2 regions of the Anoxybacillus sp. CHMUD genome follow, and region 1 is predicted to be linked to the other one. Evidence: a T-box and tRNA genes for the amino acid it is inferred to sense, from the RefSeq annotation. Region 1 holds a T-box; the other holds one or more tRNA genes.
What was found. The T-box of region 1 lies ahead of ileS (isoleucine--tRNA ligase). A T-box ahead of a tRNA ligase gene usually reads a tRNA of that ligase, here a tRNA-Ile.
Positions count from the first base shown of each region.

Region 2: it has a tRNA-Ile gene. The T-box ahead of ileS (isoleucine--tRNA ligase) is inferred to sense a tRNA for this amino acid. The anticodon was not compared.

Region 1 is NZ_SDLG01000002.1:62,843-66,248, forward strand. Features, by position in the region: gene ETB99_RS01615 (cell division protein SepF) at 1-322, shown strand, start outside; gene ETB99_RS01620 (YggT family protein) at 325-597, shown strand; gene ETB99_RS01625 (YlmH family RNA-binding protein) at 597-1,370, shown strand; gene ETB99_RS01630 (DivIVA domain-containing protein) at 1,434-1,937, shown strand; T-box leader at 1,983-2,198, shown strand; gene ileS (isoleucine--tRNA ligase) at 2,243-3,406, shown strand, end outside.
Region 2 is NZ_SDLG01000009.1:106,824-110,229, forward strand. Features, by position in the region: gene ETB99_RS08425 (cation diffusion facilitator family transporter) at 1-815, shown strand, start outside; tRNA gene ETB99_RS08430 (tRNA-Glu) at 859-930, opposite strand; tRNA gene ETB99_RS08435 (tRNA-Ser) at 942-1,033, opposite strand; tRNA gene ETB99_RS08440 (tRNA-Asn) at 1,037-1,111, opposite strand; tRNA gene ETB99_RS08445 (tRNA-Ile) at 1,127-1,200, opposite strand; tRNA gene ETB99_RS08450 (tRNA-Gly) at 1,206-1,276, opposite strand; tRNA gene ETB99_RS08455 (tRNA-His) at 1,453-1,528, opposite strand; tRNA gene ETB99_RS08460 (tRNA-Thr) at 1,537-1,609, opposite strand; tRNA gene ETB99_RS08465 (tRNA-Ser) at 1,638-1,730, opposite strand; tRNA gene ETB99_RS08470 (tRNA-Ile) at 1,744-1,820, opposite strand; tRNA gene ETB99_RS08475 (tRNA-Met) at 1,829-1,902, opposite strand; tRNA gene ETB99_RS08480 (tRNA-Ala) at 1,915-1,990, opposite strand; tRNA gene ETB99_RS08485 (tRNA-Pro) at 1,998-2,074, opposite strand; tRNA gene ETB99_RS08490 (tRNA-Arg) at 2,095-2,171, opposite strand; tRNA gene ETB99_RS08495 (tRNA-Leu) at 2,180-2,265, opposite strand; tRNA gene ETB99_RS08500 (tRNA-Gly) at 2,275-2,349, opposite strand; tRNA gene ETB99_RS08505 (tRNA-Leu) at 2,354-2,434, opposite strand; tRNA gene ETB99_RS08510 (tRNA-Lys) at 2,439-2,514, opposite strand; tRNA gene ETB99_RS08515 (tRNA-Thr) at 2,525-2,600, opposite strand; tRNA gene ETB99_RS08520 (tRNA-Phe) at 2,638-2,713, opposite strand; tRNA gene ETB99_RS08525 (tRNA-Asp) at 2,719-2,794, opposite strand; tRNA gene ETB99_RS08530 (tRNA-Met) at 2,799-2,875, opposite strand; tRNA gene ETB99_RS08535 (tRNA-Val) at 2,891-2,966, opposite strand; tRNA gene ETB99_RS08540 (tRNA-Glu) at 2,975-3,046, opposite strand; tRNA gene ETB99_RS08545 (tRNA-Ser) at 3,068-3,158, opposite strand; tRNA gene ETB99_RS08550 (tRNA-Asn) at 3,164-3,238, opposite strand; rRNA gene rrf (5S ribosomal RNA) at 3,254-3,370, opposite strand.

The sequences.
Region 1 (3,406 bases):
CGAACAAAAACAAAATGTTGTGAGTTTACAAAGTGTACAAAAATCGTCCAAGCTCGTCTTATTTGAGCCGCGCGCATATGCGGAAGTACAAGAAATTGCCGACCATTTAAAAAATCGGCGTGCTGTCGTCGTAAACGTTCATCGTGTTGACCGTGATCAAGCGCGGCGCATTGTCGACTTTTTAAGCGGAACGGTGTATGCGATTGGCGGAGACATTCAACAAGTCGGCTCTACCATTTTTTTATGCACGCCGGATAATGTAGATGTAAGTGGATCCATTTCGATCGTTTCTGACGATGAACCGACAATAAAGAGGTGGTAATTTTGTATCAAATAGCAAATTTTCTAGCAACCGTCATTGAAGTATATTCGTACGCGATTATTGTTTACATTTTAATGTCATGGTTTCCAAATGCGCGTGAAACAAAAATTGGTCAATTTCTCGCCAACATTTGTGAGCCGTATTTAGAGCCGTTTCGTCGCTTTATTCCACCGATTGGCATGATCGACATTTCTCCGATCGTCGCCTTGCTTGTGTTACGTTTTGCGACGGCGGGCGTTTACGGATTAGTCGACATGGTCATTCGAGGGTTGTAATGGATATTTATCAACATTTTCGCAAGGAAGAGCATCATTTTATTGATCTCGTTTGCGAATGGAAGCGGCTTGTCACGGAACAATATGCTCCGAAGCTCACAGATTTTTTAACTCCGCGCGAACAACAAATCGTCCGCTCGATTGTCGGCCATCACGATGAAGTGCACGTTGCCTTTTTTGGTGGCTCATCATCTGTTGAACGAAAGCGAGCACTGCTATATCCGACTTACATGCAACCGAATGAAGATGATTTTCAACTATCGTTGTTTTCCGTTCGCTATCCAAAAAAATTTGTTACACTCGGGCATCGTGACGTGCTCGGTGCCCTTTTGTCACTCGGTGTGAAGCGTGAAAAATTTGGCGATATCGTCATCGTTGATGATATCATTCAGTTTGTCGTCGCTAAAGAAATTGCACCGTTTGTGAAAATGAACGTCACAACGATTGGAAAAGCAAAAGTATCGTTAGAAGAACAACCGCTTTCGCAACTTCTCGCTGTGAAAGAAGAATGGGAAGAAGAAACATTTACCGTTTCTTCTTTGCGACTTGACGCCATTTTAGCGCAATGTTTTCGCATATCACGCCAAAAAGCACAAGCCTTCATTGCCCAAAACTTCGTGAAAGTGAATTGGAAAACGGTTGATCAAGCTCATATGGAGTGCCAAGAAGGTGATTTATTGTCGTTACGCGGGTATGGGCGCTGCCGACTGCAAGCGATTGTCGGTCAAACAAAAAAAGAAAAATGGCGCATCGTTGTCGAAAAAGCAAAATAAAAGAAGGATTTTCGCAAAACATGTCGAAACATACGGTACGTACATAAGATGGAGGTGGGCCGCATGCCGTTAACGCCGTTAGATATTCATAATAAAGAATTTAGCCGAGGCTTTCGCGGATATGATGAAGATGAAGTGAACGAGTTTTTAGATCAAGTCATTAAAGACTATGAAATGATTTTGCGTGAAAAAAAGCAGCTTGAGGAAAAAGTGCGAGAGCTGACGGAAAAACTCAACTATTTTACAAATATCGAAGAAACGTTAAATAAATCGATTTTAATTGCGCAAGAAACAGCCGAAGAAGTGAAGCGAAACGCGCAAAAAGAAGCGAAGCTTATCATTAAAGAGGCGGAGAAAAATGCGGATCGCATCATTAGTGAGGCGCTCGCAAAAACGCGAAAAATCGCGATGGAAGTGGAAGAACTAAAGCGTCAAGCGAAAGTGTTCCGCAATCGTTTTAAAATGTTAATTGAAGCGCAGCTCGATATGTTAAATAGCGGCGACTGGGATCATTTATTAGATTACAAACTTGATGATGAAGCGGTGCAAGAAATAACAGAGTCTTGACGATGGCTATTGTGATTGCCTATAATATCGAATACAGTTATACATGAGAAAACGATGAAGGGGACAGTAGTTCTTTCATCAGCTTATTACAGCGAGCCGAGGGCGGTGGAAGCTCGGCATAAGCGAAAGAATGAAAATCACCCCGGAGTTCCGTGCTGAACAAATAGTAGGCCACGGCGCGTCATTCCCGTTACGAATGTCAAGTGGGCTATGTTTACATAGTCAACAAGGGTGGTACCGCGAGACCTTCTCGTCCCTTTTGGGCATGAGAAGGTTTTTTATTTACATAAAAGGAGGTAAACAAAATGGATTACAAAGATACGTTACTCATGCCAAAAACCGATTTCCCGATGCGCGGAAATCTTCCACAACGTGAACCACAAATGCAAGCAAAATGGGATGAAATGGACATTTATCGAAAAGTGCAAGAGCGTACAAAAGATCGCCCGCTTTTCGTATTGCATGACGGACCGCCGTATGCGAACGGCGACATTCATATGGGACATGCCCTTAATAAAATTTTAAAAGACTTTATCGTTCGCTATAAGTCAATGAGCGGCTATTGTGCTCCGTACGTACCGGGCTGGGATACGCACGGCTTGCCAATTGAAACGGCGCTGACGAAAAATAAAGGCGTCAATCGGAAAGAAATGAGCGTTGCGGAATTCCGCAAGCTATGCGAACAATATGCATACGAGCAAATTGACCGCCAGCGCGAACAATTTAAACGCCTTGGTGTGCGCGGCGATTGGGACAATCCTTACATTACGTTAACGCCAGAATATGAAGCACAACAAATTAAAGTATTTGGTGAAATGGCGAAAAAAGGATTAATTTATAAAGGATTAAAACCTGTGTATTGGTCTCCATCAAGTGAATCGGCGCTTGCCGAAGCGGAAATCGAGTACAAAGACAAACGTTCCCCATCGATTTACGTCGCTTTTCCTGTCAAAGACGGAAAAGGGGTGCTTAATGGCGACGAAAAAATCGTCATTTGGACGACAACGCCATGGACGATTCCAGCGAACTTAGGTATCGCTGTTCATCCACAGTTGCAATATAGCGTCGTTGAGGCAGATGGTGGCAAATACGTCATTGCATCGGAGTTATTACAATCGGTACAAAAAGAAATCGGCTGGGAGCATGTGACTGTATTAAAAACAGTGAAAGGAAGCGAACTCGAATACGTCGTTGCGAAACATCCGTTTTACGACCGCGATTCGCTCGTCATTTGTGGCGAACACGTCACAACAGACGCCGGAACCGGTTGCGTTCATACGGCCCCAGGACACGGGGAAGACGACTTTATCGTCGGTCAAAAATACGGCCTCGGTGTTCTTTGCCCTGTCGATGAACGCGGCTATATGACGGAAGAAGCGCCAGGGTTTGCTGGCATGTTTTACGATGACGCGAACAAAGCGATTACAGAAAAGCTACAAGAAGTAGGTGCTTTATTAAAACTATCGTTT
Region 2 (3,406 bases), on a different contig from region 1:
GTATGATTGCCCTTTATTTAGCTTCTCGTCCGCCAAATAAAAAATTTACATTTGGTTATTTACGGTTTGAAATTATTGCCTCATTTTTGAATGGGCTTGCACTTGTCGTTATTGCGGTGGGGATTTTTGTCGAAGGAATCCGTCGTTTCATTCATCCCGAAACCATTCAATTTTCCTTCATGTTAACGATCGCAACAGTCGGATTTATCGTTAATCTTGTGTTAACAATCGTTTTAAGCCGGAGCATGAAAGAAGAAGAAAATTTAAATGTAAAAAGCGCTTTATGGCACTTTATTGGTGATTTACTAAGTTCCATCGGTGTTATCATTTCAGCTATTTTAATTTACTTTACAGGTCTATATGTATTTGATCCCCTCATCAGCGTCGTTATCGGTACCATTATCTTCGTAGGTGGGGCAAAAATTGTTCGAGAGTCGTATTTTATTTTAATGGACGCAGTTCCGGACGAATTTGATATCGAACGCATTCGCGCGGATATTTTATCTGTTGAAGGAGTCGAAGATGTACATGAATTGCATATTTGGTCTATTTCCACCGATCATTATTCTTTAACTGCACACGTTCTCATTCATGAAAACATTCAGCCATTTTGCGTCATTTTGGCGATCAATGAAATATTAAAGGAACGATACAATCTTTCCCACGTCACCGTTCAAGTTGAGCACCCATCGATTCATCAACATGGCGAGTATGGCAAGAAATTTTTAGAGAGGAAAAATAAAATGGACATGAGTGGAGAAGAAGGATGTAAAAACGTTCCTCATCCTATTTCTAATTTAATTTTGCACAAATAAGAAAGGACATCCCATATTATTTGTGGGATGTCCTTTCAATTAGTGACCCGTACGGGATTCGAACCCGTGTTACCGCCGTGAAAGGGCGGTGTCTTAACCACTTGACCAACGGGCCATATGTGGCAATGGCGGAGAAGGCGGGATTTGAACCCGCGCGCCGCAAAACGCGACCTAACGGTTTAGCAAACCGTCCCCTTCAGCCACTTGGGTACTTCTCCAAATGGCTCCGCAGGTAGGATTCGAACCTACGACCGCTCGGTTAACAGCCGAGTGCTCTACCACTGAGCTACTGCGGAACGAAAAGATTATAATGGGCCTAAGTGGACTTGAACCACCGACCTCACGCTTATCAGGCGTGCGCTCTAACCAGCTGAGCTATAGGCCCACGTAAGCGGGTGATGGGAATCGAACCCACGACATCAGCTTGGAAGGCTGAGGTTTTACCACTAAACTACACCCGCACGTCGAATTTTATAATAAGCAACACTCATCACGCTCAGTCATGCCTCTTCCTCTACTAGCATATTCAAAGATGATGGATGCGTCGAGGCAACTCGTGGTTTACTCGACGAAGCGTCGCTCGTGGCTGAGGTTTTACCACTAAACTACACCCGCATATTTGAATTTGCAAATGTTATGGGGCGACTAGTGGGAATCGAACCCACGAATGCCAGAGCCACAATCTGGTGCGTTAACCACTTCGCCATAGCCGCCACAATGATGCCGGCTGCAGGACTTGAACCCGCAACCTACTGATTACAAGTCAGTTGCTCTACCAATTGAGCTAAGCCGGCATAATATAAAGCGATATGAAACTGTATATGGCGGAGGAGGAGGGATTCGAACCCCCGCGCGCCTTTCGACGCCTCTCGGTTTTCAAGACCGACCCCTTCAGCCAGACTTGGGTACTCCTCCGTATAATATAACATGGTGGACCTTGTAGGACTCGAACCTACGACCGGACGGTTATGAGCCGTCTGCTCTAACCAGCTGAGCTAAAGGTCCTAAGCTAGTAGCGGCGGAGGGAATCGAACCCCCGACCTTACGGGTATGAACCGTACGCTCTAGCCAGCTGAGCTACGCCGCCATTATAAATATATGGTGGAGCCTATCGGGATCGAACCGATGACCTCCTGCGTGCAAAGCAGGCGCTCTCCCAGCTGAGCTAAGGCCCCTTGAAAATGGTCGGGAAGACAGGATTCGAACCTGCGACCCCATGGTCCCAAACCATGTGCTCTACCAAGCTGAGCTACTTCCCGTCCTCATAATGATATAAACATGGCGCGCCCGAGAGGATTCGAACCCCTAACCTTCTGATCCGTAGTCAGATGCTCTATCCGATTGAGCTACGGGCGCATATGAAGTGCCGAGGGCCGGACTCGAACCGGCACGGTAGTCACCTACCGCAGGATTTTAAGTCCTGTGCGTCTGCCAATTCCGCCACCCCGGCATGGCATATTGGAGCGGAAGACGGGACTCGAACCCGCGACCCCCACCTTGGCAAGGTGGTGTTCTACCACTGAACTACTTCCGCATCATGCGGGTGGAGGGACTTGAACCCCCACGCCAGAGGCGCCAGATCCTAAGTCTGGTGCGTCTGCCAATTCCGCCACACCCGCATCATGGTGAGCCATGGAGGACTCGAACCTCCGACCCTCTGATTAAAAGTCAGATGCTCTACCTACTGAGCTAATGGCTCAAAAACAATCTGGTGCCGGCTGCAGGACTTGAACCCGCAACCTACTGATTACAAGTCAGTTGCTCTACCAATTGAGCTAAGCCGGCACACTATATATTCATACGAAGCTGACATGATTCAAAATGGTGGCTCGGGACGGAATCGAACCGCCGACACAAGGATTTTCAGTCCTTTGCTCTACCGACTGAGCTACCGAGCCATACATGGCGGTCCCGACGGGACTCGAACCCGCGATCTCCTGCGTGACAGGCAGGCATGTTAACCACTACACTACGGGACCAATTTGGTTGCGGGGGCAGGATTTGAACCTGCGACCTTCGGGTTATGAGCCCGACGAGCTACCTGGCTGCTCCACCCCGCGATGATTGTTCATACATGGTGGAGGATGACGGGATCGAACCGCCGACCCCTTGCTTGTAAGGCAAGTGCTCTCCCAGCTGAGCTAATCCTCCATAAAAGATGACCCGTACGGGATTCGAACCCGTGTTACCGCCGTGAAAGGGCGGTGTCTTAACCACTTGACCAACGGGCCATATATTATTTCCAAAGTGGCTGGCGGAGAGCAAGGGATTCGAACCCTTGAGACGCTCATCGCGTCTACACGATTTCCAATCGTGCTCCTTCGACCACTCGGACAGCTCTCCGTAAATGGCTCCGCAGGTAGGATTCGAACCTACGACCGCTCGGTTAACAGCCGAGTGCTCTACCACTGAGCTACTGCGGAATAACATATTGTTTTGCCCGGCAACGTCCCACTCTCGCAGGCGGTGTCCCGCCAACTACCATCGGCGCTGGAGAGCTTAACTTCCGTGTTCGGGATGGGAACGGGTGTGACCTCTCCGCCATCGTCACCGAGCAATAATGCTTTAGACAAATGTTATTATAACGGAAT